Regions from separate parts of the Bombilactobacillus bombi genome, predicted to be linked through region 1. Evidence: predicted binding sites of a transcription regulator. Region 1 holds the regulator's gene; each other region holds the start of a gene.
The links. The regulator Rex, encoded in region 1, represses fermentation and respiration genes when NADH is low (regulators of the CRP and FNR family bind a similar motif). The targets are predictions, from matches to a motif close to TTGTGAANTANTTCACAA.
Positions count from the first base shown of each region.

Region 2: the regulator Rex is predicted to act here: its motif matches at 3,637-3,654, upstream of DS830_RS04285 (iron-containing alcohol dehydrogenase).
Region 3: the regulator Rex is predicted to act here: its motif matches at 4,764-4,781, upstream of DS830_RS05825 (nitronate monooxygenase).
Region 4: the regulator Rex is predicted to act here: its motif matches at 2,218-2,235, upstream of DS830_RS06355 (class II fumarate hydratase).

Region 1 is NZ_CP031513.1:209,675-217,853, reverse strand. Features, by position in the region: gene DS830_RS01130 (DUF6056 family protein) at 1-449, shown strand, start outside; gene groL (chaperonin GroEL) at 524-2,164, opposite strand; gene groES (co-chaperone GroES) at 2,199-2,483, opposite strand; gene DS830_RS01115 (LTA synthase family protein) at 2,662-4,536, opposite strand; gene DS830_RS01110 (type I phosphomannose isomerase catalytic subunit) at 4,656-5,633, opposite strand; gene DS830_RS01105 (redox-sensing transcriptional repressor Rex) at 5,646-6,275, opposite strand; gene abc-f (ribosomal protection-like ABC-F family protein) at 6,390-8,179, shown strand, end outside.
Region 2 is NZ_CP031513.1:828,015-836,193, forward strand. Features, by position in the region: gene DS830_RS04255 (sensor histidine kinase) at 1-451, opposite strand, end outside; gene DS830_RS04260 (response regulator transcription factor) at 448-1,170, opposite strand; gene DS830_RS04265 (Cof-type HAD-IIB family hydrolase) at 1,195-2,022, opposite strand; gene DS830_RS04270 (nucleoside 2-deoxyribosyltransferase) at 2,168-2,641, shown strand; gene DS830_RS04275 (hypothetical protein) at 2,684-2,881, opposite strand; gene DS830_RS09045 (C40 family peptidase) at 2,894-3,541, opposite strand; gene DS830_RS04285 (iron-containing alcohol dehydrogenase) at 3,726-4,895, shown strand; RNA gene ssrA (transfer-messenger RNA) at 5,037-5,404, opposite strand; gene DS830_RS04295 (acetate/propionate family kinase) at 5,525-6,715, opposite strand; gene DS830_RS04300 (class I SAM-dependent methyltransferase) at 6,717-7,745, opposite strand; gene DS830_RS04305 (ComGF family competence protein) at 7,957-8,179, opposite strand, start outside.
Region 3 is NZ_CP031513.1:1,149,097-1,157,275, reverse strand. Features, by position in the region: gene DS830_RS05840 (MFS transporter) at 1-808, shown strand, start outside; gene argH (argininosuccinate lyase) at 893-2,281, opposite strand; gene DS830_RS05830 (argininosuccinate synthase) at 2,268-3,488, opposite strand; gene DS830_RS05825 (nitronate monooxygenase) at 3,704-4,642, opposite strand; gene DS830_RS05820 (YkoF family thiamine/hydroxymethylpyrimidine-binding protein) at 4,848-5,111, opposite strand; gene DS830_RS05815 (class I SAM-dependent methyltransferase) at 5,090-5,764, opposite strand; gene DS830_RS05810 (MerR family transcriptional regulator) at 5,896-6,342, shown strand; gene DS830_RS05805 (cupin domain-containing protein) at 6,420-6,833, shown strand; gene trpX (tryptophan ABC transporter substrate-binding protein) at 7,128-8,120, shown strand; gene DS830_RS05795 (ABC transporter permease) at 8,120-8,179, shown strand, end outside.
Region 4 is NZ_CP031513.1:1,275,863-1,284,041, reverse strand. Features, by position in the region: gene DS830_RS06370 (glucose-1-dehydrogenase) at 1-462, shown strand, start outside; gene DS830_RS06365 (FAD:protein FMN transferase) at 478-1,455, opposite strand; gene DS830_RS06360 (histidine phosphatase family protein) at 1,464-2,123, opposite strand; gene DS830_RS06355 (class II fumarate hydratase) at 2,328-3,713, shown strand; gene DS830_RS06350 (flavocytochrome c) at 3,724-5,124, shown strand; gene DS830_RS06345 (L-lactate dehydrogenase) at 5,124-6,050, shown strand; gene DS830_RS06340 (anion permease) at 6,072-7,490, shown strand; gene DS830_RS06335 (alpha/beta fold hydrolase) at 7,526-8,179, shown strand, end outside.

The sequences.
Region 1 (8,179 bases):
CATTTATTGTAATTACCCCATTTGGTCCCCGTTGTATTTTTGGCAGTTATACTTTGATAATCGCCTTGTTAGTAATTAATCTGACAGCACGTTTACCACATTACTATAAGATATTAACTCCCTTAAGTTTACTTGCATTGTTATTTTTAGGATTTTATTTTAACAAAATCTCACTTAATTACTATCAAACCAACAAATTATCGCAAGATTATTGTCAATATCAACAGACACTCCAGCGAAAAGACTTTTATGTTATCAACTATTCTAATATCGACTATTTATGGTCCTCAAACATGAGTGAGGACCCGATGTTTTTGCATTTTTTTGTTGGAGACTCCAATCATAAAATTATCGCAGTTAATTATGAAGATTGGAAAGCTTATGCTCCTCACTATAAAGTTGGTAATTTTCAAAAATTGGAACAGCAAATAATCCGTCAACACAAATAACTTATTTAACTTTTAAAAAAGGTCTCTAAAAGCAATTAGCTTTTAGAGACCTTTTAATATATTAAATTATTAAATTACATCATACCGCCCATACCGCCAGCTGGGTTACCTGCACCGGCAGCAGCATCATCAGCCTTTGGTTCTGGCTTATCAGCAACAACTGCTTCAGTTGTTAAAATCAATGCTGATACACTAGCTGCATTTTGCAATGCAGAACGTGTAACTTTAGTTGGGTCAATAATTCCAGCATCAATCATGTTTTCCCACTTATCAGAAGCAGCATTGTAACCTACTTCAGGTTTTTGGCCTTTCAAGTGTTCAACAACAACTGAACCTTCTTTACCAGCATTTTCAGCAATTTGACGTACAGGAGCTTCCAATGCGCGTTTTACAATATTAATACCAGTTTGAACATCGCCAGTTTCTGTTTGGGATAACTTTTCAACAGCTGGAATAACATTCATCAATGCTGTACCACCACCAGCAACATAGCCTTCTTCAACTGCTGCACGTGTAGCATTCAAAGCATCTTCAATCCGATATTTACGTTCTTTTAATTCAGTTTCTGTTGCAGCACCGACTTTGATTACACCAACACCACCAGCTAATTTAGCTAAGCGTTCTTGAAGTTTTTCTTTATCAAAATCAGAAGTTGTTTCTTCGATTTGTTTCTTAACTAAGTTGACTCTTTCTTCAATTGCGGATTTAGAACCAGAACCTTGAACAATAGTTGTATTATCTTTAGTTACAGTTACACGTCCTGCTTGACCTAATTGATCAATAGTTGTGTCTTTTAATTCTAATCCTAAGTCAGAAGTAATCAAAGTTCCACCGGTTAAAATTGCGATATCTTCTAATTGTTCTTTACGACGATCGCCAAAACCAGGTGCTTTAACTGCTACAACATTAAATGTACCACGAATCTTGTTCAAAACTAAAGTTGGTAATGCTTCACCGTCAACATCGTCAGCAATAATTAAAAGTGCTTTTCCTTGTTGAACAATAGATTGCAATAATGGCAAGATATCTTGAATATTAGAAATCTTCTTATCTGTAATCAAAATATAAGGATTTTCTAAATCTGCTTCCATCTTATCATTATCTGTAACCATGTATTGAGATAAGTAGCCTCGATCAAATTGCATACCTTCAACAACATCTGATGTTGTTTCAATACCCTTAGATTCTTCAATGGTGATGACACCATCATGACCAACTTTTTCCATCGCGTCAGCAATTAATTCACCAACTTGTTCACTAGAAGAAGATACAGAAGCTACTTGTGTAATTTGGTCACGGCCATCAACCTTATGAGAAATTTTATGCAACTCATCAATTGCAGCTTTTGTTGCCTTTTCAATACCAGTTCTAATGCCTACTGGGTTAGCACCGGCAGTAACATTTTTCATACCTTCACGAATAATTGCTTGTGCCAAAACAGTTGCAGTTGTGGTACCATCACCAGCAATATCATTGGTTTTGGAAGCAACTTCAGAAACTAACTTAGCTCCCATATTTTCGAAATGATCATCTAATTCGATATCTTTAGCAATTGTAACACCATCATTAGTTATGTTAGGAGAACCATAAGATTTTTCTAGAACTACATTACGACCCTTTGGTCCCATAGTTGTCTTAACTGTGTCTGCTAATTGATCAACACCCTTGAGCATTTTTGCTCGAGCGTCTTCTGAAAATCTAATTTCCTTTGCCATCTTCATTACACCTCAATTAAATTTTATTTATTTATTATTCAATAACAGCCATGACATCTTTTTCATGCATAACTAAATATTTATTGCCTTCATATTTAACTTCGGAGCCGGCATACTTGTCATAGATAACTCTGTCGCCCTTTTTAAGAGTCATAGGAATAATTTTTCCATCTGGTGCTTTGTCACCAGCGCCTACGGCTACAATTTCTCCTGTTTGTGGCTTTTCCTTAGCATTGTTTGCTAAAACAATTCCACCAACAGTTTGTTCTTTTTCTTCATCGACTTGTACTAAGATACGATCACCTAATGGCTTTAACAAAGTAATCCCTCCAAATTTATCTTAATTTTTTAGCACGTTTAGCACTCTCTATCACTTTGTGCTAACAACACTTTATATATTATCATGTTTGAAAAAGTATGCAAGTATTTAACCATAAAAAATTTTATTTTTTCATTTTCCAGACAAAAAAGCCAAGACAATTTTTGCCTTGACTCTATTATTTAGATACTGTAAACATATGATATTTATTTGCATAGCCTTTCCCATAAGTCATATCATATTCTACCATTTGGTAATCACGATAAGCTTGCGATTTTTGCCACTTGGGTTTCTTAGAATGTGAATTAGTGTACTGATTGCCGCTGTCATCCATCTGAATTGCCTTAGTTAAGACAGGAACTTGCTGATGTAATTGATCAAGTAAATTATAAAACGGCGTTAAAGGATAGCCTAGTTGTTGTAACATCAATAAAGACATGTAATTAGGTGAAAAATAGCCATATTGGTGGTTGCTCAAAGGAAAATTAGCAACCATCACAAAAGGAGTCGCATGCACTGTCAAAATATCTGATGCTAAATCATCATACAAGCCGTCTCCAGGATAGTGATCACCATACATCACAATTAAAGTTTTTTGATCTGAATTCTTAAAATGATCCACTAACTTAGAAAATGCTTGATCTGACTGATGAAGTTCCTGCAAATAAGTTTGCATTTTGTTAGTTTTATCAGTATTATTCTTAATCGGATCTTCTAATTGATAATCACTTTGAGACCCAACATTAGTGATATAAGGCATATGATTTTGCATGGTAATAACTAAGCTTAATTGTTTTGCCTTTTTTTGTTGGGGATAGATATTTGGATACGTAGAACTATCAGTGTAATATTCTCCAAATTTACTTTTATGCAGTCCTTTAAGCCGCTTTTGATCTTTAAATTGATGAATACCTAATGCTTGATAGGCTTGAGGGCGTTGATACATGGCTCCGGCAAAAGGATGATAAGCATCAGAATGATAGCCATAATTTTCTAAGTAGTGCATAACGCTAGGAAAATAGGCTTTTTTCGGCAAAATATCTTGATAAGGAATACTCTTTAAAAAGTAATTAGAAAAACCTGTATTTGCTTCAAATTCGATATTTGCAGTTCCACCACCATATTCGGGTGATACCATATATCCACTAGCCTGATTGGCCTGAGGATTTTGCAAAATATTGTCAATATAGCTTAATGGGGAATCTTCTTGAAGTGGATACTGATCAGAAGTAGTTCGTGGATTAGTTAATGACTCATTCAAAATATAAATAATATTAGCTGGTTGCTTGCCTATATCAGCCTTCTCAGCATCAGCTATCCGATAACGATTAGCTATCTTGGCAATTACTTTTTCGCTATAACCATTGGGACGTTTCATCGGATCTGAACGAACATTAAATGCAAAACCAATCACAGTGCCATCTGAGCGATAAACATTTAATGGATTGTGATTGTCATTATAAATCTCTAGATCAGTTAATTGTTTATAAGCTAAAGAATTAGTATTGCCACACTGAAAAAAGAACACAAACGCCCAAATACCAACAATTGCTACTACTACTCTCAGTGGCCAAATTATTCGATGTTTAGTCAGCCACATTTTCTTAGTAAATTTACGCAAAAAATAGGCGGCAGCTAACATTAAAGCTATAAACAAAATAAGTTCAACAATTGACAACCAATTAACCATCTGAATAAGACCGCCAACTTGTTTGGCCATGATTAAATCTGAAGGCAATAAGGGCTCAGAGCGAGAGACTATTTTTTGATAATCAACAAAAATCATTATTGCAAACAGACTAATACTGCCAGCAATCCCCCACCAATAATCACCAATCAGTGCAATTAATGTGATTACAAATACCATTAACATTAAGACATTAATTGCTGTTGCTATGGGGTTACTAATAATCTCATTATACATCGCTAAATAATCACGATCTAAGTGTCCTGTAATTGCTAATTGCAGATAAAAATAAGCAACTGCTGCAATTAAAATCACTACTAAAATCTGTACAATTCGGTAAGCTATTTTTTTATAAATATCCTTCACGTAAACTCCTTAATTGCAAATTTCTCAGCAATACGACTACTTTATAGACTAAACTGGTAATAAGAAAAGGCTGGGAAAATTTTTATCCTTACCCCAACCTAACTTATTAAAATACCATATTACTCTTCTGTTGATTCTGAAGCAATTAATTGAATATTAGCGCCGGATATTTTCCAATCTTTAATCGTTGCTGGAATTATAAAATGAGTCCCCAAGGGCAATTGGTATTCTTGATCAGCAATTGTTAAGACACCCGCACCAGCAATCACAGAATACAGTGTATAAGCACCCAATTGATGCTGAAACTGTATTTGATCGTTATGGACTTGAATGCCCCAAACTGCAAAGAATGGTGAAATTGGGGGCTGAACATAATTTGTTATAACACTATTAGCACCAATTTTTTGCTGTTGCAACTTTAGCTTAGGTGCCACAAAAGGTACAGTTATTGTATCTTCTGATTGTTGCAAATGCAAAGCACGCTTTTTCCCAGTTTTCATATCCACACGATCATAATCGTATAACCGATAAGTCGTATCACTACTCTGCTGGGTTTCTAAGGCTACAATACCTTTATTCAAGGCATGCACTGTTCCACTAGGAACAAAAACAAAATCTCCTGCCTGAACGGGTAATTTTTTCAAAAAATGCTGCCAATCACCACTTTCAATCATATCTTTCATTTCTTGGTGATTTTTAGCATTATGTCCATAAATGAGATACGAATCTGGCTCTGCAGCAATGATATACCAACATTCAGTCTTACCCAATTCCCCTTCATGTGCCTTGGCATAAGCATTATCTGGATGAACTTGGACAGATAGACTATCCTCTGCGTCTAAAATCTTTGTTAATAATGGAAAAACTTTACCTTGTGGATTACCAAACAATTCTGGTTGAGATTGCCATAGTTCATTTAAATATTTGCCCGCATAAGGACCATTTTCCACTTGCGACGGTCCATGAGGATGCGCAGAAATTGCCCAACATTCGCCAATTTTACCTTCGGGTAAATCATAATTAAATTCTTGTGCTAACTTTTGGCCACCCCAAATTTTTTCCTGAAAAACAGGCTTTAAAAACAGTGGTTCCATCAATGCCATTGCCTCCTAGCGATAATTATCTAAAAAATAAATTAATGTTTGTAATTCATTAGCTAAATCGACATTGTGCACTCGCACTGTTGGTGGTGTTGAAATTCTTAAAGGCGAAAAATTCAAAATGCCCTTAATCCCAGCTTGTACAAGCTCATCAGCAACTTTTTGCGCATTATTAGCTGGAACTGTCAAAATCGCTACATCAATTTCTTGGTTTTGAATAGTCTCAGCTAACTTTTCAGTGTCCAAAATAGGGACATCATTAATCTTTTGACCAATAATTTGTGGATTTTTATCAAAGGCCACTGCAATTTTGATATTATTAGTCTGAGAAAAGTTATAATTAAGAAGTGCATTACCCAAATTACCAACACCAACTAAGGCTACTTGTGAAGTCTTATCTTGATTTAATAACTTTTTAAAAAATTCTAGCATGGGTTCAACTTCATAACCATAGCCGCGTTTTCCCAAAGAGCCAAAATAAGAAAAATCACGTCTAATTGTGGCACTATCAACTTGAACCGCTTCCGCTAATTCTGTTGATGAAATTTTTTTCTTATCAGAGTCTTTTAAAAATTGAAAATAGCGATGATAAAGTGGTAATCGCTTAATCGTTGCATTAGGTATTTTGTACTGTTTCATAATATATTCCTCTTGTGAATTTATTTCTATGCTCCTTACAGTATTACGCATTCAATATCACAATGTCAATATGTTAAAATAAATTTACGAAAAAATATACAAAGGAGCCTTATTTTGTTAATCGTTCAAGGTCAAAATATTTCCCGCAGTTTTGGTGGAGAGATTTTATTTTCTAAAGTGAATTTTCAAATCTCTGACCAAGCTCGTATCGGATTAGTCGGTCCTAATGGAGCGGGAAAATCAACTTTACTAAAAATAATTATTCAAGAAAATGAGCCCAATGATGGGCAAATGATTTATAAAAATGGTATTAGCATTGGCTATTTAGCTCAAAATCCTGCTTTTCAATCAGGTAATACAATTTATGAAGAAATGGAAAGTGTCTTTGCCTATTTGCAAGCTGAAGAAAAACAGCTGCATCAAATGGAACAACAAATTGCAGATCAGGCTAACCAAATAAAAACTACTGAGTATCAACAATTATTAAAACGCTATGACCATTTACAAGTTAAATTCAAAGATGAAAACGGTTATGGCTATCGTTCAGAAATACGTTCCGTCTTAGCTGGTTTTGGTTTTGGTGAAGAACGTATTAATGAACCTGCACAAAATCTTTCGGGTGGTGAACAATCACGCCTAGCATTTGCAAAATTATTATTAGAGCATCATGATCTTTTGGTTTTAGATGAACCTACTAATCACTTAGATATTGATACTCTTAATTGGTTAGAAAAATATTTACAAAATTATTCTGGTGCATTATTAATTGTTTCTCATGATCAATACTTTTTAGATCATACGGTGAATGAAGTTTATGCTTTAGAACAAGGAACTCTAACTCATTATCAGGGCAACTATACCAAATATTTACAACAGCGGGATAAAAACTTCGAATTAGCTTTGAAAGCTTATGAAAAACAACAAGAGCAAATCAAAAAAACTCAAGAATTTATTCAGAAAAATATTGTCCGGGCTTCCAGTACTAAACAAGCACAAAGCCGCCGTAAACAATTAGAAAAAATGGACGTTTTAAAACGTCCACAAGCTTATAACCAACAAGTTCATTTTCAATTTACACCCGAGCGAATGAGTGGCAATGAAGTCCTTAAAGTTAGTCATTTACAAACAGGTTATCCAGATAAACCTTTAGCTCAAGATATTAGTTTTAACCTAAAAAAACAAGAACGTCTAGGCATTATTGGTCCTAACGGTGTGGGAAAATCTACACTAATTAAAACTTTAATTAACCAGCTGCCACCACAACAAGGCACAATTGAATGGGGTACTAATGTTGACATCGGTTATTATGATCAAACCTTAAATCAATTAAATTCCCATAAGGACGTTTTACACGAAATTTGGGATGAGCATCCTACATTGGATGAGAAAGATATCCGCAGTGTTTTAGGTTCCTTTTTATTTAGAGATGATGATGTGTTTACTACTGTGCATTCTCTCTCGGGTGGTGAAAAAGCGCGCTTAACTCTTTGTAAGTTAGCTTTAGAGCACGATAATTTATTAATTATGGATGAACCGACAAACCACTTAGACATTCAAAGCAAAGAAGTTTTAGAAGATGCTTTGCAAAATTTTACGGGCACTGTTTTATTTGTTTCCCATGATCGTTATTTGCTTAATCAAATATCAACTAAAATATTAGAATTAGAACCCCAAACCAGCACGATTTATCTAGGAAATTACGATTACTATCTGGCTAAAAAGGCTGAAAATCAAGCCCTTGCTGCTATTAAAACTGATTCCGAGCAACAAACCAAGCCCCAATTGGAAAATAATAACAATACTGGCAGTCAAACATATGAACAAGCCAAAGCTCACCAACGAGAAGAACGCAAAAAACAACGCCAAATTGATGCTTTGGAACAACAAATTGATGATTACGAACA
Region 2 (8,179 bases), 620 kb from region 1:
TATTGTCTTTATCAAACCAAGGTTTAATAATATAAGTCATCGGATGTTTACGAAATAAAGGTGCTTGTTGATTATGATTACTATTGCGTTCTCGGATAACGGTACCAGCGTTTAACAATTTCCATGTCCGATGATCAAAAGATGGTTCATTAGTAACAGAAGGATACAGTTCATGTCCGCGCTTGTCAAACATAGCAAAAGTCACTTTTTCATTGGCCAAAACATCTTGCACCGAAGCAAAAGTTTCTGGAGTTATATTTTGAATATTCCCAGTTGCTGGATTTACTCTGAGTGCCATCGCCTGTAAGTTATCAGAATAGCCTTCCATCTGCATCCAAGTCTGTTGATAAGCCATATTTTCACTGTAGTGATAAATAGCAAAAGCAATAATACTCAAACAAGTAACAACAACTACTAAAAATCCGAGCATATATTGATAAATTAACTTCATTTAGTTTGCACGTCCGAATCGTCAAATTTATATCCTACTCCCCAAACAGTTTGTATAATTTGAGGACCTACTTGTTCTACTTTATGACGTAATTTTTTAATATGGGCATCAACTGTCCGTTCATCACCAAAATAATCATAACCCCAAACTTGTTGTAACAGTTGTTCACGTGTAAATACTTGCTTAGGTTTACTAGAAAGTGCCTTTAATAAATCAAACTCTTTAGGTGTTAAATCGGGAATTTCTTGCTCTAATAAGTATGCTTCTCGAGTTGCACTACTTAATTTAAAATGTTTAGTTTGAATATCAAATTTTTTTTCTTGCGCTTTTTCTTGCGCTTTATGTTCTTCTTGTAAGCCTGAGCGCCGATATAAGGCTTTAATACGCGCAATTAGAGTAATAGGACTAAAAGGCTTAGTCACATATTCATCTGCATATTCTAATCCTAAAACTTGATCACTTTCAGAATCGCGTGCTGTTAACATGATAATCGGTACTGTTTGTGATACATCACGGATTTCTTTAGCTACTTCCATCCCATCTTTGCCCGGCAAATTTAAATCTAAGGTAATGACATCCCATTCTTGCGCATGTTGATTAAATAACTCTATTGCTTCATCACCATCATAGGCAAAAACAACTTCCCAATTTTCCTTTTGAAAAAACATTGACATCATTTCTGAAACAGATTTATTATCCTCAATCATTAGTAATTTCATGTGTTCTCATTTCCCATCTATCAATTAGTTATTAGTTAAGATAAACTTCTTAATGACTTCTGCCACTGCATCATGATTATAATCATTAGATGTTACATAATTAGCAGCATCTTTAACCTCTTTGGCAGCATTTTGAACAGCTACACCTAATCCTGCAACTCTAATCATACTCAAATCATTAGTATTGTCACCAATGGCAATAATTTCAGTAGGCTTAATATTTAAAATTTCAGCTAATTCTAATAGTCCCTTGCCCTTATTAATCCCCGCTTTATTAAATTCCATATATCGATTTGACGAATAAGTACAGGTAGTATCTGTCAGAATATCTTGCGGAATTTGTGAGTGTAAATCATCAAGATTAGCTCGTTCTTTATCTTTGTACAACATTTTAATTAAAGGCTGATTTTGTAAAAAATCTAAAGATGGCTCATCAAAAACATGATAAGCAAATCCCATTTTATCAAGATAATTTTTTTCGTCATTTTCGATATTATATACATAAATATCTGTTAGAGTGTAGATATGCATTGTGGCTTTATTTTTTACACCTACTTGAAATAACGTATTCACTGTGGCAAAATCCATCAATGTTTTAGCAATTACTCGTTCATTTCTATTTTCAGTAATTGCACTGCCATTAAAAGAAATAACATACTCATTGCTGGCCTCGGTCAAATTTAATTCTGATAAGGTTTGATGAATTAAAGTAAAACCACGACCTGTATTGGGAACAAAAATAACCCCCAAATCCCGGGCCATTGCAATTGCTTCCTGCGTTTTTTGACCGACGTGTTTTTCGTCATTTAGTAATGTTTCATCTAAGTCACTTGCAACTAATTTATATTTCATATTTATAAAACTCCTATTATTATTATACTTAGTTTACTGTATCATTAATGTTGCTAAAATTAAAATTCACCTGATTATTTTTAAGATTTATTATCGTAATTTATTTGTCTCATGTATAATAAAATAAAAAACAATGGAGACAAAGATGACTAAAAAGAACATTCTTTATTTTGCCTGTTCCTGGTTTTCAACACAAGAAAAAGAATTTATGGAAAAAGGACAACAAGCTTTAAAACAAAATCCCACTGTTGACTGGGAAAATACCTTTCGCCCCTTAGAACATCAATATCACAATATTGATGTTAGCCAGCATCCTGAAGCTCTTGCCGATCCAGCTTGGCAAATGGGAACTTTTCGTAATGACTTGTTTGGTATTGATCGTGCAGATTTTGTTTGTGGCTTATTTTTGCCCCAAAAACCAGATTCTGGTATGGCTTTTGAGTATGGTTACGCTTACGCAACTCATACGCCAATTGTTTCTGTTATTCCAGATGATGATCAATCCGAAATTAATTTAATGCTTTTACCTAGTGTGACTCGTTATTTACACTTAAGCGAACTAGCCACTTTTGATTTCAATCAAATAGAATTTGATTTATTTTCTGCAACTGCATTTTAGTTTCCAAAAAGCGATATCTCTTATTTGAGAGATATCGCTTTTTTAATGATGTATTAAAATTATTATTCCTAATACAAATAAAAGAATTCCAATTAAACCTGTAATTGCAGCTAGTAGTTTCATTAATTGACTAATATTAATATCTTTTTTATGGAATCCTTCTTGAAAGTTACGAAAGGCATAAAAAATTTGTCCAATCGCAATAATAATTAAGCCAATACCAACAATTACTCGTAACATTTAAAGCTCCTGTTAGTTGTTATTTAAACGTCGGCCAAAAGAAGGAGTAAACCATTGTAACTTACCTACTTTTACGTTTTGACCAGGTGCTGGAGCATGGATATATTGACCATTGCCTAAATAAATTGCAACATGCTCAGCCGTTCCTACATCTCCCCAAAACAATAAATCTCCGGGTTTAATCTGTGATAATGGTACATAAGTACCATAAGTACTTTGTTGCTGTGAAGTACGCGGCAAATTAATACCATTTTCGCGAGCAGTATACTGCACTAAACCTGAACAGTCAAAACCATTAGGTGTGCTTCCGCCCCAAACATATGGTACCCCTAAATATTTTTGCGCTGTCTGAGTTAAATCAGTTGCTGAAAAATCGGCCGCTACATCTTCAAAATCTATATTAGAAAAGATAGTCGTTGTGGTTGTAGTAGTTTGAACAGGTGCCAGCGTTGTAACAGGTGCAGACTGTGGCGCAAATGCTGCTGCATTAACAACAATTGGTTCTGCAGTTTTCACTGTTTTATCAGTTACAGCTATTTCAGGATTTTCTTGATGACTGACAACAATATCTTGTGCAAATACAGTGGTAGTTGATACAGACGTTAATCCCACACAGACGCCTAAAGCTGCTAATATTGGTAAAGATAATCTCAAATTCATTAATGTTTCCCCTTTATTGCCTTCAATCTATTAATTATCATAACATAATTGTCTATAGGATGGCACTTTTCTTCCAATTTCCAGTGCAAGAAAGTTTGTTTGTGAAATTACAATCAAACCGTTTACAAGTTACTTTCAGGGTGCTATATTTAAGTTGCTGACAAAGCAGATTGGAGATTATCTTATGAAAGAAAATTTTGATTTTTTAATGCCTAGTGTGAACTTTTTTGGTAAAGGTGTTATCAAAAAAATCGGTAACAGAGCCCAAATGCTTAATATGCATAAGCCGTTAATTGTTACTGATAAATTTTTACGAAAAATGGATAATGGTCCTGTTGAACAAACTTTAAATTCCTTAAAGGAAGCTAAAGTTGATTATGTTATTTATGATGGTGTTGAACCTAACCCTAAAGTACGGAATATTGAAGCCGCTAAAAAAATTTATTTAGATAATAATTGTGACAGTATTATCACTGTTGGTGGTGGCTCATCTCACGATGCTGGTAAAGGTACAGGTATTATCCTTACTAATGGTGACGATATTACTAAATTGGCTGGCATTGAAACTCTTGAAAATCCCCTGCCACCGCTCATGGCTGTTAATACAACTGCTGGAACCGCTTCCGAATTAACTCGCCATTGTGTTATTACTAATGAAGAAACTAAACTTAAATTTGTTGTCGTCTCTTGGCGTAACGTACCATTAGTATCATTTAATGATCCAATGTTAATGTTAGATGTTCCTGTAGGACTCACAGCAGCAACGGGGATGGATACCTTTGTACAAGCTATTGAACCTTACGTATCTACTAATCGTAACGAAATTACTGATGGTCAATGTGTTCAAGCTATTAAATTAGTAGAAGAAAGTCTTCGCGAAGTAGTTGCTAATGGTCATAATATTGAAGCTCGTACCAAAATGGTTGAAGCCGAAATGTTAGGTGGCATGGCTTTTAATAATGCTGATTTAGGTTATGTTCATGCCATGGCTCATCAATTAGGCGGTCAATACGATGCTCCCCATGGCGTATGTTGTGCTATTTTATTACCTATCGTGGAAAAATATAACATTATTGCTTGTCCTGAAAGATTTGCACAGTTAGCTGAGATTATGGGTGAAGATACAACAGGACTTTCAACTCGTGATGCTGCTGAATTATCCATTAAAGCAATGCGTCAAATGTGTGATGATGTTCATATTCCTCGTAGTATTAAATCAATGGGAGCTAAACCGGAGGATTTTGAATTAATGGCAGAAAATGCTCTCAAAGATGGTAATGCTCCTTCTAATCCTCGTAAAGGTACTAAAGAAGAAATTGTTCAACTATTCCAAGAAGCATATGATGCTGAATAACTAATAATTCAATAACAAATAGAACCAATAAGCAATCAAATTTTTAATTGATTGCTTATTTTAATTTAAAAACCAAAAAAGCCCCGAACCACTTGGTGGCTCAAGGCTTTGACTGCTATTGGTTAAAGATGAATAAATCTAAAATGGAGATGAGGAGAATCGAACTCCTGTCCATACATACTGCCACACCAGCATCTACATCCATAGTCATACTATTTATAGTTCACCGTTAAGAACGCTGTATGACTGAGCTAACCTTAACGGCTAGCCTGGAAGTCTCTTTCTAGTTGCTCAGGTGGTGCAACTAGACGTAGCTCAATTTTTTAAGACCCAATTTAACCCTTGAGCGAAGCTAAACGGATCACGCTAAAAACTGTTTTTAAGCAGCTAAAGCGTAAGAATTATTATTATTTTTTGCAGTTATAATTTAACTGTAACGTTTTTACGTAGACGTAACCTACGAGATGCAACCAGTGCTCAACTACATATGTCGAATCCATAACATCCCCGTTAAGCAACAACAAGTATAATCCAAATAATATCATATTTCAAGTAATATCAAAATAAAATACCTCATTACTGCAAACATTAAATGTTTTGCAATAATGAGGTAATAGACTTAAATGATTTTACTTAACTAAACGTTCAAATTCATGAACGATCATTAATTCTTCATCGGTGGGAACTACTAAAGCTGTAATTTTTGAATCTGGAGCGGAAATTTGACGGATACCTTTGCCATTTTCATTAGCTGCTTGATCTACTTTCATACCTAAGAAGTTAAAATTATCCATAATTGCTTGTCGAATAACGGGATTATTTTCTCCCATCCCAGCTGTAAAAATCATAACATCTATACCGTGCATTTCAGCAATATACGAACCTATATATTTAACGATTCGATTAATAAAGACTTCAATAGCTAACTTAGCATCAGGATTACTATCCTTTGCGGAAATCAAATCCCGCATATCAGGAGAAATACCAGATATTCCCTTTAATCCTGATTCATTATTCAGAATATCGATCATTTCGTGAATATCATTAATCTGTAATTTTTCCATTAAAAATGCAACTAACGAAATATCAATATCGCCAGCACGTGAACTCATCGTTACTCCTGAAATTGGTGTAAATCCCATTGAAGTATCAAAAGAATGTCCATCCTTAATAGCGGTTACAGATACGCCACTGCCCATATGCAAGCTAATCATTTTTTGTTGGCTATAAGGAATGTCTAAAAATTCAGCTGCCTTATGGGAAACATAATCATGACTAGTACCATGGGCACCATAACGATGAGCACCAAATTTTTCATCATATTCTTTCGGTATTGAATATACTTGATTCATTTTAGGTAATTTTTTGTGGAAAGTTGTATCAAAGACTGCAACTTGTGGAACTTCAGGAAGCATTTGCGCAAATGCCTCAATACCCTTTCTTTCTGCGGGATTATGCAATGGTGCATACTCATCAATTTGAGATAGCTTAGATAAACTTTGCTCATTTAACAAAGTTGAATCATCAAAATATGGTCCCCCAGAAACTACTCGATGACCAATTCCTGAAATATCTTGAACGTCGTTAATAACATTTAAATCTAATAGTTGTTTAATTAGAATTTCTACAGCTTGGACATGACTGTTAATAGGAATTTCTTGTGTATGTTTTTGTCCTTGATAAGTAATTTCAAAAACTGAATGATCCAACCCCAGTCGGTCAACCATCCCTTTAACAATCACTTCTTCTTCAGGCAAAGCAAATAGTTTGAATTTTAAGGTAGAACTACCCGAATTTACTACTAAAACCTTCCGCTTCATATCATTTCTCCCAATCAAATGTTTTTTGACTCCAATTTTGTAATTGGTTCTTAAACTTAATTATATCACTGGTATCGCTTAGATTGGGGATTTGTCCCATTAATACCTCTTTGGTTTGTTTGGCGTTTGCGCCGTGGCGTTGTAAAACAACCAATGATTTTTCGGCAGCTTCACTTGTAAATAAAGATTGTGGCAAGCTTAACACGGCTTGCAAATATACTGAATTTACTAACCAATGTGCTAAAGTTGATGCTTGATCAGTTTGAAAAATTTGGGAAGGCACAATAAATATGCCAATACCTCCTGCGTGCACATTTTTCATTGATTGTTCCATAATCAGGTGATGAGCGTAAGAATGACCAGATTGAGCTTTAGTTTGAAAATTTAAAGTATTTTCATCAAGTGGATAATAACCTACTGGTAAATCTGCCAAAATCAAATCATAATCGCTGACAATCCAATCAGCAACTGCATCTTGATGATATAAATCGATTTCACTTTTTAAGGCGTTTCCAATAGCAGCAGCCAGTTCTAATGAATTATGATCATTATCAATGCCATGCATCGACAAACCCAAAGTGGTACTTTTTTTCAATTCTAAGTTGGTTTCAATTAATAAATTACCTGTGCCTACTGTGGAATCCATTGTTTCCAAAGTTTTGCGCGGATAGTTACGAAACACTTCTGCTATCACCAGTGAACTTAAAGTTCCGATTACATCCGGTGTCATCAACAAGTTTACATCTAATTGATCAATCTTTTGCGCTTTGATAACGGCAAACTCTAAAGCACGCTTTATATCTAACAAAGAATAATCATTCAAATTAAAATTTTGATATTTTTGATCTAGCTGTTGGGCTTGTTCTCTAGTAGGATAGCCGTCTTCAACATAAGTTTTTTGTTCCAGAATATTAAAAATATTTTCCGATAAAGCTTCTCGATAAGAAATATTTAAAATCTTTCGCAATTCTTCAGTCGTTTGATCAATAAAACCAAATATTTGGTTCAACGGCTTTTTTATTTGAGCCATATATCCATCCCCTAATATCATAACATCTGTTAATATATGTTAACGGAAATTATCTTATTTAGCAAAGGTTATAATTTTTTGTGAATAAATATAATCAAGCTGCTGATAGTTTTTTAACTCTTGTGTATAAAAATTCAAGTAAGCTAGTATCAAAATACATTCAATATTCAACAATAAAACTGCAATTAGAGTTGTTGATGCAGACCGTTTTTTATTGAAAGTCAAGATAATATTCCCACTTTCTTTGGAATTGGTCAATAGCATTTATTTGCACAGTATGTCCTTTAGTTATGAAGTTAATATTTTGTTGATTTAACAATAAGGGCATATGTCCTTCTGTCTTTCCTGTAACCCGCAACATATTGTGATAAACCTGTAAATGATATATCTTATGAGGAAATTTATAATTAGCACCTGATTCAAATTCAATCGTT
Region 3 (8,179 bases), 900 kb from region 1:
TAGAGGATCAATTTCAGCTTTTTATGGGGTTGGAATGAATATTGGTGCTCCAGTAGGTACTATGATTGCTTCTCAATACATTACTAAAATTAACAGTGGTATTTATGTTTTTATGATACTTGAAGTTATTTTTACTATTTTAGGATTAATTTTAGTAGGTGATGGAAGTAACAAAGGAGATAAAGTAAAGAAACTTAAGGGATCCGAATTACTAGAAGCATTTATTTTTCCAATTCATGGTGATGTTCGTGATTTTTATCTAGCTGTGTTTGGTAAACTGTTATTTGTTTCAGCACAATATGTTATTACTGGATATCAATTATATATTTTTGTAGATTATATGAATCTTTCTTCAGCTAATGCAACTCATAATTTATCAATTATGTCCATAATATTACTTATTACTGGTGTATTTTTTGCAATCCTTGGAGGACCTCTTGCTGATAAATTTCATAGTTTGAAATTATTAGTTGCTGTTTCTACTGTAGTAATGGGAATAGGTGCTGTTATTCCAGCCATAGAGCCTTTACCATGGACAATGTTTGCATATGCAGCCCTAAGTGGGTCTGCAATGGGAATGTATAATTCTGTTGATCAAGCATTAAATGTTTCAGTTTTACCGAGTTCAGAAAATTCTGCCAAGGATTTAGGAATTGTTAACTTAGCCAATTCTTTAGGGCAAGTTTTTGGACCAATAGTTGCTTCGATAATCATTGCAGAAAGCGGATATAAATTTATTTTTCCAATAGCTGGGATTATGTGTTTATTTGGAGCGATTCTAATTCTTATGATTAAGAAAGTTCATTAATAAAAAGATATACTTGATTATTATTTTAAGTTATATGTAAAAAAACAGCTAGGATATTTCCTAACTGTTTTTTATAATTATCATTTAATCAATTTTATCTAAAATTTTCTTAGCTTCAGCAATTTGGTGTTTGACTTGAGCAAAACTCGTTCCACCTAGTGATTGCCGTCGTTCGACCGCAATTTTTGATTGTAAATCATGATACACGTCTGAGCCAATCTCAGGCATAATTTCTTGATATTTGCTGAGTGGTATTTCTTGCAAAGTTACGCCAGTTTTGAGACCTTCTAGGACTAATTGGCCAACAAGAGCATGTGCTTGGCGAAAGGGAATTCCCTTTACTGCTAAGTAATCTGCTAATTCAGTAGCATTGGAAAAATCTTTTTCTGTGGCTGCGGCCATTTTTTCAGAATTAACTTGGGCAGTGTCCAACATTCCAGCCAATATTTTTAAACTGGGAATAATAGTTTTAACCGCATCAAAAGTACCTTCCTTGTCTTCTTGCATATCTTTATTATATGCTAAAGGCAGAGACTTCATGACTGTCAAAAGTCCGAATAAATCTCCAAAAACACGTCCTGATTTGCCCCGAATTAATTCGGCCATATCAGGATTCTTTTTTTGAGGCATAATGGAACTACCTGTAGAATACTGATCGGACAATTCCAAATAGCCAAATTCATATGAAGACCAAAGAACGATTTCCTCACATAGACGTGAGAGATGCACCATTAAAATCGCAGCATTACTTAAAAATTCTAACGCAAAATCACGATCTGACACTGCATCTAATGAATTGGAGTAAGGCTTATCAAATCCTAACTTGCGAGTTGTTTGTTGGCGATCGATTGGAAAAGTAGTACCAGCTAGCGCTGCTGCTCCTAAAGGTGATAAATTGGTGTGTTGTTGGTTGAATTCAAAGCGTTCTACATCTCTTTGCAACATATAAAAGTATGCCATTAAATAATGACCATAAGAAATTGGCTGTGCGTGTTGGAGATGGGTATAACCAGGCATGATGGTTTCAATATTTGCTTCAGCTTTGGTTACTAAAACTCTTTGTAGTTCTTGAATAGTTTGAATGATTTTGGGCAAGCGCTTTTTGAGATACAGATGAAAGTCAGTTGCCACTTGATCATTGCGACTGCGAGCAGTGTGCAGTTTACCAGCTACAGGTCCAATCTCTTTAGTCAAAAGGGCTTCGATATTCATATGAATGTCTTCGTTAGTAGTATCAAATTTAAGTTTACCAGTGGCTAGTTGTTGTTGTAGGCTTTTTAAGCCTTGAATAATTTGTTTAGCATCAGTTTCAGGGATAATATTGGTGTCTTGCAACATTTCCACATGGGCCAATGATCCTTGCAAATCTTCAGCAGCCATAAGCTGGTCAAAGTTAATGGAAGCGCCAAAAGCATCAATATTTTCATCACCACTGGCTTCAAAACGGCCCCCCCAAAGTTTATTTGTGGCCATTGCTTTGTCCTGCCTGTTTTTGGTGAACTTGAGCATATACTTGTGTTGGTAAACCATAGAGTTTAATAAATCCTAAAGCAGCTTCTTGGTCAAATTCATCAGCTGCTGTATAAGTAGCAAGCTTCTCATCATATAAAGAGTTTGGTGATTTGCGGCCTTCACAAATAACATTTCCTTTAAAGAGTTTAACGCGAACAATACCATTGACGTCTTTTTGGCTGGTTTTAATGAAAGCCAACAAGCTATCCATTAACGGTGAGAACCAAAGTCCATTATAAATTAATTCGGCAATTTCTTTTTCTACAATAGGTTTAAAATGATCTAAAGTTTTATCTAATGTGATATCTTCAATATCTTTGTGAGCAGTTAATAAAACTGTAGCTGCAGGGCATTCATAAATTTCGCGTGATTTAATACCAATCAAACGATTTTCCACATGATCAATTCGGCCAATACCATGTTTGCCAGCAATTTTATCTAGTTTCATAATTAAACTAGCCAGTGATAATTTTTCGTCATTTAATTTGACTGGTACACCTTGCTCAAAACTAATTGTGATAATTTCGGGTTCATCGGGAGCATCTTTAATATCAACACTGCGGTCATAAGCATCTGCGGGAGCACTAGCCCAAGGATCTTCTAAAATCCCGCACTCGTTAGCTCTTCCCCAAAGGTTTTCGTCAATCGAATAGGGGCTTTTTTTATTAATTGGTACAGGAATCCCATTTTCTTTGGCGTAATCAATTTCTTCTTCTCGTGACCAATGAGTTTCACGAATAGGATCTTCAATTTTCATTTCAGGTGCTAAGGCCCGAATACCAACGTCAAAACGTACTTGATCATTACCTTTACCAGTGCAGCCGTGGGCAATCGCAACGGCACCATACTTTTTGGCAACTTCGACTAAAATTTTAACAATGAGAGGTCTTGATAACGCTGAAACTAAAGGATATTTGTCTTCATAATAAGCATGACTTTGTAAAGCCGGTAAGCAATATTCTTGGGCAAATTCTTCTTTAGCATCGATGACCACAGATTCTACAGCACCAACTGCCAAGCCCTTTTCTTTGATTTTTTCTAAATCTTTACCTTCACCAACGTCAATACAACAAGCAATGACATCATAACCTTTGTTTTTCAACCAGGCGATTTCAACAGAAGTATCCAACCCGCCAGAATATGCTAAAACGATTTTATCTTTTGCCATAATATCTCACTCCATTCAATTTATTGAAATTATAAAATAAAATTTTGATAATATGCAACGTTTTTTTAGAATTGTCTTATGTAGATTAAAGCTACTTTAAGGAAAATTCAGTAGAAACCAAGATATTATAAAGGGCATTAAACAGTTGCAATTATGGGCGAAGAAAAGCTGAAACCACTATCTATCTCAGCCTTGTTGAGTGTTAACTATATTGTTTAAAATAAAGGCGATTGAACTTTATTTGTGACTGCATTGGCATCATTAAATAAATCTTCAATAATTTCTCTGCAAGTTTTAGCTTCCTTAATCATCCCTGAAATTTGGCCGGCCATTAAAGAACCAGTTTCTACATCATCATCAAAAACTGCTTTCTTTAAGCCACCAACTGCAATAGTTTCTAACTCTTCACGGTTCTGGGCGTTTCTTTCTAATTCACTAAATTTCAAAGTCATTTTATTTTTTAAGGATCTTACTGGAGCGCTTAAAGACAAGCCAGTAATAATTGTTGAAGTATCTGTTGCTTCAATAATTGCTTGGCGCCATTTAGGTCCGACAGGACTTTCTTTGGCTATTGAGAATAATGTTCCCAATTGCACTCCTTCTGCGCCATCGACAAAGGCATCAACAATTCCACGTCCATCAGCAATCCCACCTGCAGCAATTACTGGAATAGAAACTGCATCACTTACTTGAGGCCATAATACTTGAGAAGTTAATTGCCCAATATGACCACCTGCTTCCATTCCTTCGGCAACTACCGCGTCAACACCCAATTGTTCCATTTTAACTGCTAATTCAACATTGGGAATGACTGGAATAACTTTGATACCATTAGCCTTCATAACTGGCATTAATTTTTTAGGTGTTCCTGCACCCGTCGTAATAATAGGAACTTGTTCTTCAACAATCACTTGAGCAATCTTAGGAGAATTAGGATCCATTAACATAAGATTGACACCAAAATTGTTATCAGTTAATTGACGAGCTTCGTGAATTTGTTCCCGCACTTCGTCAGGAGTTTTACCACCTGCAGCAATAATTCCCAAACCTCCAGCATTTGAAACAGCTGCTGCTAGTTGGGCGGTAGCTAATTGAGCCATGGCTCCTTGAATAATAGGATATTTAGTACCTAAAAGTTGATTAACTCGATTCATTATATATCGTGGCCTCTCTAATAAATATTAACTGTGACAATACAAATTATATTTAATAAGAAATATCCTAAATTACAATAATTATTTTCAAACTAGTCAAAAGTATGAGCATAACTTGCTATTGTGTATTTGTTTAAAAGTGAAAATAGGGTAATAGTATTTTAAAGAGTAGGTAGACTTTTAATCTGCTGCTAGCTATATTAAATTATAATTCGCAGCCACAGGTATTAGAAATCGTAGTTGTGATGACATAATGGACATTGTTTGTATCCATTTTTGTAGTAATTTGCTGTAACAAATTAAAGATTTTTGGTGCCTCACCACGTAAAATGGTTGCCATATCATTAACTTCAGCGGTGATATCAGAATTGTGAATGATATCTAAAACTTGTTTGATAGTTGTGTTGTAATCAGTATCACCTAAAGGATAAAAACTAATTTGACAACTTATTTTTGGAATAGTAGACATGTGAATCCCCCTATATTAGTTGTTTGCATTGCATTTTGGTCAGCTTTTAAATTGTAATTATTTTCGGGAAGATTGGGTGGTAAGAATAAGCAATCTTTTTGTTGAACAAAATGTTTTGGATCCAAAGCAATTAATTGTTCCGCAGTCCAAAAGTGGGCAAATTCGTAAGCAGTTCCATGACAAGCGGGGCTTTCATAAAAATTAGCCCAAGAGCCATTTTTTTGAATAGTACCAATAACAATATGACCACCAGGTTGTACCACTCGCCACATTTCTTGGTAAGCGCTTTGGATATTATTAATAAATTCAAAAGCCGCCATGGAAAAAGCTGCATTAAAGCTATTATCTAAAAAAGACAATTTTTCAACATTCATGATTTTTAATTGTGCAGTGAGTTGTTGCTGCTGTAACTTTTGTCGTGCTTGTTGCAACATGTTAGGTGCAATATCGACTCCAGTTACTTGACAGTCTTGTTGAGCTAGTTTAATTGTGAAATTGCCAATGCCACAGCCGACATCTAAAATTTTTTGCTGGGCTTTTGGCTGCAATAATTTGACTAGTGTTTGAGTTTCTGCTTGATCAACAAATTGCCCAACTGGAGTTTGATACCAATCATCATAGTCATTAAAAAATTTATTAAAAACATTTTCCATGTTAATCACCCACCTCTACCCATTCATAGTAACATAATATTAAAGAAAACGTTTCAAATGATTAATTAACGCTTGACTTCGAGTCGACTCTAAGTAATAAACTAAAATTGCTATTTAAGGAGGATATATATTTGACGACAGCAATGAAATCTAATCTGCAAAAGACTTTTACGATTGGTGAGTTCGCCCAATTAGTAGGATTGTCAACATATACTTTGCGCTTTTATGAGCAAGAAGGGTTAATTATCCCTAAAAGAGATGATGCTAATCGCCGTTATTATACTGAACAAGATGTGAGCTGGTTGGGCTTTTTATTGCATTTAAAAGGCACTGGAATGACAATGAGTGAAATGAAAGAGTATGTTACTTGGCGTGCAGAAGGTGATCAAACAATTGCGAAACGCAAGCAACTATTGGAAAAAGTTCGTCAACGTGCTAACAAGCAAATTTCTGATTTGCAGCACAATTTAGAAATTGTCAATCATAAAATTGATTGGTATGATGGCAAACTCCAATGTACAATTTCCGATGATGAATCTTTTGCGCAGTATTTACAAAAATTTAAGAAGGAATCTTAATTTTGTGCGTTAGTATTGCAGGTTTCATTGCTGGAATTTGTCAAAATCCGTAACAATATGAAAAAGGAGTAATTAAAATGGCAGAAAATGAAAATATAAAAAATGGCGTTATCTTTAATTTAGGAGCAAAAAATGATGCTTTAGCCCAATATTTTGTAGGACAAAGTTATTTAAATACTTTAGTTAGTGATCCTGAAGTTAATGTCACTGTGGGAAATGTTACTTTTGAGCCCGGTTGTCGCAATAATTGGCATATCCATCGTGCAGGTTACCAAATTTTGTTAGTGACTGGTGGTACAGGCTGGTATCAAGAAGAAGGCAAGCCAGCTCAATATTTAGTGCCAGGAGATGTTGTTGTAACGCATGATGGTGTCAAACATTGGCACGGAGCCACTCAAGATAGCTGGTTTTCACATATTGCGATTACAGCGGGAACTCCTGAATGGTTAGAACCAGTTAGTGATGAACAATATCAAAGTTTAAAAAAATAAATTAATAGTTGACAAGTATTGCTTTTGTCTTTATAATTTCCCTTAAATCAGATATGAAAGGGAGAATAGTCATGATTAACTCAAATGTACAGTTAAATGCTCGTTGGCAAAGCCGGTAACTTGGGTTAATTCCGTCATGGATGCGACCTGAGGTTTCAGTTCGTATTCATGCCGGCTAATCTCCATAATTTTAAAGTCTGCATGGATTCTCACATGCAGGCTTTTTCTTTGTTTTTTTAAAGAGGAGCCTCTTGTGGGCTCCTCTTTTATTTTGGAAAGGATGGGAATAATAAAATGAAAAGAATGGTAGCATTAATTGGAATTCTAGCAGCATTTTTAGTAGTTGCCTTTTTTAATGAAGGTGGACAGCTAAATGCGCAAGCTAAACCGCGCGTGGGTGTCTTAACTTTGATGCATCATCCCGCATTAGATCAAATTCAAGAAGGTTTTACGGCGGGATTAGCACAAAAGGGTTATCACAATGGCAAGAATGTGGATATTGATTATCAAAATGCTCAAGGTGATCAAAGTAATCTGAAAACTATGGCCTCCAAATTAGTTAATGAAAATTCCAACGTTGTAGTAGGAATTACGACTCCCGCTTCACAGTCACTTGCCAATGCCACTAAAAAAATCCCCTTAGTGTTGGGAGCTGTCACAGATCCTAAGGCTGCCGGCTTAGTTCATAATTTTAAGCGCCCAGGCGGTAATATTACGGGTGTTTCAAACTTATCACCTGTAGCCGATCAGTTACGGTTAATTAAAGAATTCTTACCACATTTGCAGACTTTGGGCGTTATTTATACTTCTAGTGATAGTTCGGCTGTAGCTGAGCACAAGTTAATCGTCCAAAAAGCTCGCGAAATGAAAATCCCTCTCAAATCATATTCAATTGCCAACAGCAATGATTTGAATCAAGTTTCCCAAGAGATGTTGCAACATGTAGATGCTGTGATTGTACCTGCAGATAATGTGATTGCAGGAGCGATGCAGACGCTAGTGAAAAATTCAGATGCTGTACACAAGCCAGTTTTTCCTGCTGTGGATACCATGGTCAAACAAGGTGGCGTAGCTACTTATAGTATTAACCAATACAAATTAGGCATTATTGGAGGACACTTAACAGCAGCAATTTTGCAGGGTAAAAAGCAACCAGCTACCACACCGATTGAATATGTGCGCCATGGAGATCCGGTAGTTAACTTAAAGCAAGCCCAAAAATTAGGCTTGCAGGTACCTAAACGCTTCTTAAAAGAAGCACAAACTAAAGGGGAGGTTATTAAATAATGAATTTAGTAGTTTCGGCCATTGGCCAAGGCCTTTTATGGGCATTATTAGGATTAGGA
Region 4 (8,179 bases), 780 kb from region 1:
TGGCAAAAAGTGATTGATATTAACTTAAATGGGTTGTTTTTAGGATCAATGGCAGCAATTCGTCATTTTCTGCAGCAAGATCAAGTAGGTAATGTAATTAATGTTTCTTCAGTTCATGAACAAATACCTTGGCCAGGATTTACCAGTTATGCTGTTTCTAAAGGCGGCAGCAAACTGTTTACGCAAACTGTTGCAATGGAATATGCCAAACGCAATATTCGCATTAACGCTATTGCTCCTGGCGCAATTGATACTCCAATCAATGCCGAAAAATTTGCTGATGAAGCTAATAAACAAGATACGATTGATTTAATTCCAATGGCTAGAATTGGTAAGCCAAAAGAAGTAGCTGCTGCCGCTGCTTGGTTAGCTTCACAAGAATCTAGTTATGTGACAGGTGCTACTATTTTTGTGGATGGAGGAATGACTTTATATCCTTCATTTGCCGAAGGTAAAGGCTAAAAAAAGAATTCAGCTTTAAAAGCCAAATTCTTTTTTGGAATTAGTAAGTTCATAATGATCATCCAGTAGAGTGACTGCAGTTTGTGGGAGCTTTTGCAGGATGATTTTTTTGTCTTTAGTAACAAAAACAGCTCCGTAGATATCTGATCGTTTGTTGGCCCACCCCACTAAAGGCCCTCCAGCAAAGAAAAGCCTCCCTGTTTCGATTTCACCATCAATTGAATGTTTCGAAAAAATAGTAACACTTGCTAGATTATTATTAAGGGGCTTACCAGTTTTGGGATTCAAAATATGATGATAATAACTGTTAGCAGTTTCTAGATACCGTTCATAAATACCACTAGTTACTACTGAGCAAGGGCCCCAGTTAATAGCTGCAATCGACTTTCTGTGTTGGGATTGTGGACTTTGGATACCAATTGACCACTGTTGATTATCATGAAGTGGAGAATTACCCATTAATAATAAGTTGCCACCCAGATCAATTATTCCAGCGAGTTTTCCTAAGGCTTGCCAATAGTCATGAATACGATCGGCAATATATCCTTTAGCGATTGCTCCTAAATCTAATTGCATGTTAGCCCTTTTTAAATAAACAGTTAATTTATCATCATCCAGTTCACAATCCCAGGGATTAATTAGTTGTAAGCATTGTGAGATTTGCGATTCAGATGGTACTTGGGCATCGTCAAAACCAATTTTCCATAGTTTAACTAATGGTCCAATTAAAGCATTAAATCCAAAATTTTCTTGACTTAATAAAATCGCTTGTTTGACCAAACTGTAAACTGCATCACTAACAACAACAGGATGTTGACCGGCAGCTTGGTTGATTTGCATTACTTCCGAGTGAGAACGATTAACGGTGAATAAATCTTCATAATGAGCAATTAAATTGTGGGACTGCTCCAATTCTTGTAAATCTGGATTGCCAAAGAGTGTGAGATTAATCAAAGTTCCTAAGTTGTAATAACTTTTTTGAATTCTATTCATAGCTATTTCTAGTCAACCAGTTTTCGAGCGTAATCAGTTACAATTGTTTGACCTTGATTTCGAACAACAGTAGTTAAGCTAGAGTTAGCGGGCCCAGCATTGACTACAAAAGTGCCATCACCGTATTTCATTGATATTGATTGAATTGTAGTTCCGTGGCTGACCAATAAAATTTTATCATTTTCATGAGCGATACCATCTAAATATTCAAACCCCGTATTGATGCGTTCCCAATATTCGGCAGCATTTTCAGCGTCATGGAAGGGATCAGCAGCTTTCATATAATCTTTAGCTTTATCTAATCCAACTTTTTTAGATGCTTCTTGAAAACTAGTTAGTCCATGAGGTTTTAAAGTCATATACCAAGCTTCAGTGGAATTCATACCTTCAAAATAACCGTAAAATTGCTCTCGAAAATTAATCAACTTGGTAGGATGCAAATGTTCTTTATTAATATTAGCGTCTGTAATAATTTTGCAGGTATCAATCGCTCGACGAGCATCGGAAGAAAAAGCTGCTGCAAACGCAACATTGCTTAGCCTTTGGGCAGCTTGGCGAGCCACTTCTTCACCAGCAGGAGTTAGGGGACTATCCGACCAACCCTGCATTTTGTTGTAACGGTTAAACCAGGTTTGTCCATGGCGCAACATATAAATTGTATATTTCATCAAAATAACCTCCACAATAAAAATAAATTCTCAAATACAATGCTATCTGTTTTAATTTTAACAAACATTAGGCTTATTACACGTTTATAAATAAAAGTTATTGCTTTCACAAAGTTTGACTATAAACTATTGTGAATAATATATTTAAATTGGCAATCAAATGGTAACGATTGCATAATATAAAATCATCTGGAGGTTGTAATCATGGCAGAATATCGTATTGAAGAGGATACTTTAGGACCAGTTAAGATTCCGGATACCGCATTATGGGGTGCCCAAACTGAACGTAGTCGTAATAACTTTCAAACAGGCAGTAAAATGCCTTTAGAAATTATCAAAGTTTTGTTACAAATTAAAAAAGCAGCCGCAATTGCTAACAAAAATGAAAAAGCAATTGCTGCAGAAAAAGCAGATTTAATTGTCGAAGCTATTGATCAATTATTAGCTTTAAACGATGACCAATTGCGCAAGGACTTTCCATTGGTTGTTTATCAAACTGGGTCAGGAACGCAAACTAATATGAATGTCAATGAAGTAGTGGCTCATATGGCCGGTCAAATTAATTCTGATTTAGAAATTTTACCTAATGATGATGTTAATCATGGTCAAAGTTCTAATGATATTTTTCCAACTGCAATGAATATTACTGCAGCTGTAGCAGTCCGTGATTTAGAAAAAGCAGCACAACATTTAATTGCCGAATTAAAAAAGAAACAAGAACAATATTGGCATGTAGTAAAAATTGGTCGTACTCATTTACAAGATGCAACTCCGTTGACTTTTGGGCAAGAAGTGAGTGGCTGGGTCAGCATGATTGAACATGATTTGAGTTATTTGCAACAGCTAGCTCCTACTTTGAATGAATTAGCAATGGGAGGAACTGCTGTTGGTACTGGTTTAAATGCTGCTCCTCATTTTGCTGACTTAATTGCCGATAAAATGAGTCAATTATACGATATTGAATTTACTGCCAAGACTAATAAATTTTATGGTTTGGCAGCACATTCAGGCTTGAATGTTGTCCATGGAGCAATGAAAACTTTGGCTGCTGATTTAATGAAAATTGCTAATGATGTGCGATTCTTAGGCAGCGGTCCGCGTGCTGGCTATAATGAATTGAATATTCCAGCTAATGAACCAGGATCTTCAATTATGCCTGGAAAAGTTAATCCGACCCAAGCAGAAGCAATTACTATGGCTGCTGTTCGAGTTATGGGTAACGATGTGGTAGTGGATTTAGCTTCGAGCCAAGGCAACTTTGAAATGAATGTTTATAAGCCAGTTTTAATTGATGCCTTTTTAGAATCAGCTCAATTATTGAGTGGAACAATGATGGGCTTTGCCGATAAGATGATTTCCGGCATGACGGTCAATGAAGAACGAATGCAAGAATTAGTTGATAAATCTCTAATGACGGTTACTGCTTTATCACCACATATTGGTTATCATGATAGTGCTAAGATTGCTCAACAGGCTCAAAAAGCTGGAACCACACTAAAAGAAGCTGCTGTCAAATCAGGCAAAGTAACTTCCGAGCAATTTGATAAATGGGTTGTGCCAATCAATATGACAAATATCGATCAAAACTAAGAGGTAAAACATGACAGAAAAATTTATTTTTCAAGCAACTGCAAAAGAACAACTCCAAGAGCAATATGATGTAATCATTATTGGTTCAGGTGGAACTGGTTTAACTAGTGCTTTGCAAGCACATGAACTAGGATTAAAACCAGTAATCTTAGAAAAAATGCCCAAAATTGGTGGCAATACTACGAAAGCTTCGTCAGGAATGAATGCTGCAGAAACTATGGTGCAGTTAAATCATCAGATAGTTGATAGCTATCAAGATTTTTATGATGATGTTTATCAAGGTGGCGGTCAACAAAATAATCCCGCTTTATTACATTATTTTACAGAACATAGCGCGTTGGCTATTGATTGGTTGGCAGCTCATGATATTCATTTAGATGATTTGACAATTACTGGCGGCATGAAGGTAATGCGGACCCATCGTCCAGCTTCGATGGCTCCTATCGGTGGATTTTTAGTGACTGAATTGCTCAAACAAATAGATCAAGCGCACTTACCATTATTTACCGATATAAAAGTGACGCAAATATTACAAGAAGATGGGCATGTTAAAGGGGTTCAAGCACAAATTGATGGGCAAAGTAAAACCATTTTGGCGCCAGCAGTCATTTTAGCTACAGGTGGATTTGGTGCTGGTCAAAAATTAATTAAAAAATATCGCCCTGATTTAGCTGATTTAAAGACTACTAACCAACCAGGAGCTGTGGGGGATGGTATTGAATTAGCCGCAGCTATAGGAGCTCAACTAGTAGATATGGATCAAATTCAGGTTCACCCAACGGTTCAACAAGATGGTGAACATCCATATTTAATCGGAGAAGCGGTGCGTGGCGAAGGAGCCATTTTAGTTAATAAAAACGGTGAACGATTTGTTAATGAATTAGATACACGTAAAAACGTTACTGCTGCTATTAATAATTTGAAAGAAAATGGTGCTACTTTAATTTTTGACCAAAGTGTACGTGAACGTGTGAAAGCTATTGAGTTTTATGATCACATCGGCTTAGTAAAAACTGGCCAAAGCTTAGTTGATTTAGCTCAACAAAATAATTTTGCGGCCGATATCTTGGAGCAGACCATTCAAACTTGGAATCAAGCTGTTCAAAAGCACCAAGATAACGAATATCAGCGAAGTACTGGAATGGAGCGGCAATTAACACAAGCACCATATTATTCAATTCACATTGCGCCAGCAGTGCATTATACAATGGGCGGAATTGCAATTAATGCTAACACTCAAGTAATGAGTCAAAAGGGCGAAGTAATTCCTGGCCTATATGCTGCAGGTGAAGTAGCAGGTGGGCTACATGGTAATAACCGTATCGGTGGCAATTCAATCGCTGAAACCATTATTTTTGGGCGGCAAGCAGGACAACAAGTTTTCAAATATCTGCAAAAAGGGGATAAGTAATGAAGATTAATCAACGCAAAGTATTATTAGTAGGTGACGGTGCGGTAGGATCATCGTTTGCTTTTTCTTTATTGCAAAATTGTCAAGTAGATGAATTAGTTATTACTGATCTCAAAAAAGATCATGTTAACGGAGATGTAGCTGATTTAGAAGATATTATTCCCTTTGAAAGTAACACTAAAATATCGGCTGGAGAATATTCTGATGCTCAAGATGCAGCTATTGTTGTGATAACAGCCGGAGTTCCACGCAAACCTGGAGAAAGTCGGCTGGATTTAGTACAAAAAAATTACCAGATTTTAAAATCAATTGTCGAACCCATTGTTGCAAGTGGGTTTCAAGGCTGTTTTGTAGTTTCTAGTAATCCTGTGGATATTCTGACCACCTTAACACAAAAGTTATCTGGATTTCCGAAGAATAAAGTGATTGGAACTGGAACTTCTTTAGATACAGCTCGTTTAAAAGTCGCATTAGCTCAAAAATTAAATGTTGCTGTTAATGATATTAATAGCTACGTACTAGGTGAACATGGTGACAGTTCTTTTGTTAATTTTGAAGAAACGACTGTTTTAGGTCGACCATTAGCTGAATTAATAACCTTAGCTGAGACTGATAAAGAAGAATTAGAGCAACAAGTACGTAGTAAGGGCGGTTATATTATTCAAAACAAGGGTGCGACTTTTTATGGAGTAGCACGTTGCTTAGCTCAAATTTGTCAAGCAATTTTAGATAATCAAAATTTAGTTGTGCCGATATCAGCTCCTCTAAATGGTGAGTATGGACTATATGATATGTATTTGGGTTCACCTGCAATCATTAATAATGAAGGTATTGCTCAAGTTATTGCAACCCCATTATCCCAAGATGAGCTGAAAAAAATGAAAATTTCAGCCACCCAACTAGCAGCAATTTTAGAACAGATTTAAATCGAGAGAAGGAGAAATCTCATGAAACTGAATAAAGTTAAATATTCTAAATTTATCTGGCCGCTAGTAATTGGCTTGCTTATTTGGTTTACTACCCCTTGGTGTCCAGTGGGAGTAACACCTGCAGCATGGCATATTCTGGCAATTTTTGTAGCCACAATTATTGGTTGTATTACACAGCCCTTACCCATTGCTGGTGTAGCAATTATTGGCATTACGCTTACCGTTTTATTAGGGATTGTTCCTATGGATGTCGCTATGTCTAGTTTTGGTAACGGAACAGTATGGATGATTGCGATGGCTTATTTTATGTCCCGGGGCTTTATTAATACTGGTCTTGGACGGCGTGTAGCATTACACTTTGTTCGTTTATTCGGTAAAAAGACTTTAGGATTAGCATATTCTTTAATTGGAGTTGATTTATTAACTTCACCAGCAACGCCCAGTAATACAGCACGTGCAGGGGGAATTGTTTATCCCATTATTCAATCTTTAGCCGAAACTTATGGATCTAAGGTAGGTGATGGTACCGAACGTAAAATTGGTTCTTTCTTGGTTTTTGCTGAATATCACGGTGATTTAATTACTAGTGGGATGTTCATGACTGCAATGGCTCCTAACTTAGTAGCAGTTGCTTTAGCTAAGAGTTTACATGTTAATCTATCTTGGATGAGTTGGTTCATGGCTGCTTTGTTGCCTGGATTGATCAGTTTGATTGTTGTTCCATGGTTAATTTACAAAATGTATCCTCCAGAAATTAAAGACACCCCAAATGCTAAAGAATGGGCTGAAACGGAATTAGCTAAACTTGGTAAAGTTACTTTTCCAGAAAAGATTATGGCTGCAGTATTTATTATGGCCTTGATTTTGTGGATGCTATCCAGTTTTATCAATATGGAAGCCTCATTAGTAGCCTTTATGGCAGTATCTGTCTTATTAATTTGTGGTGTTTTAACAGTTAAGGATATTCTTCAAGAAACAGGTGCTTGGAATACCTTAGTTTGGTTTTCGATTTTAATTTTTATGGCTAATGAATTAAATAAATTAGGTTTTATTCCCTGGTTATCAAAATCTATTGGTGGTGCCTTAAATGGTGTCAGTTGGGGTATTGTTTTGGCTATTTTAGTAATTTTTTACTTTTACAGTCACTATTTATTTGCTAGTGGAACAGCTCATGTTTCCGCGATGTACGGGGCTTTATTAGGTGTAGCAATTTCTGCTGGTGCACCTCCAGTTTTAGCTGCGATGTTGTTAGGATTTACAGGAGCAATCTTTTCTTCTACGACGCATTATGCTAACGGCCCAGCGTCTGTTCTTTTTGGTACAGGTTATGTTGATCAAAGTAGCTGGTGGAAGTATAACTTTATTTTAGCTTTCTTCTATTTGTTTGTATGGGGAGTTCTAGGAACCTTCTGGATGAAAATTATTGGTATCTGGTAAAATTAATTTTATCAGATTAAAAAGAAGGTTATTAAATGAACTTTTTAACAACAGATCAAGTTCGTATTAGTTATCAAGATATGGGCGCCGGTCAACCGGTTGTATTATTAGCTGGTTTGGGTAGTTATAGCACGGTTTGGCAATTAACCCAAGAATTTTTATTACAACATGACTATCGTGTAATTACTATTGATGCGCGTAATCAGGGATTATCTGAACATACTGCTAAGGGATTGCGTATTAGCCGTCATGCTGCTGATGTATATGAGCTATTATTGTATTTGCAATTAGAAAATGTCATTGGAATTGGTAATTCAATGGGTGCTGCGACTTGGTTTAGCTACATTAGTATTTTTGGAACACAAAACTTGCAGGCAGTAGTGGATATTGATCAGAGTCCCAAAATGATTAATACAAAAAATTGGCCTTATGGTTTTAAAGATTTAACTGTAACTAATTTTGCGAGTTATTTGCAGCAACCGTTTGGTCGGGCTACTTATCAAAACTTGCCTGACAAAATTTATTATCAAAATAAAAAATTACAACAACAGGTGCCTTATGATAGTCATTTAAACTATTCATTATTATTGGATCATGCAAGCCAAGATTGGCGGGATATAATTTGTAATTTGAACATTCCATTATTAGTAGTTGCTGGTCAAAGGTCTCCTTTTTTTGATTGTCATTTT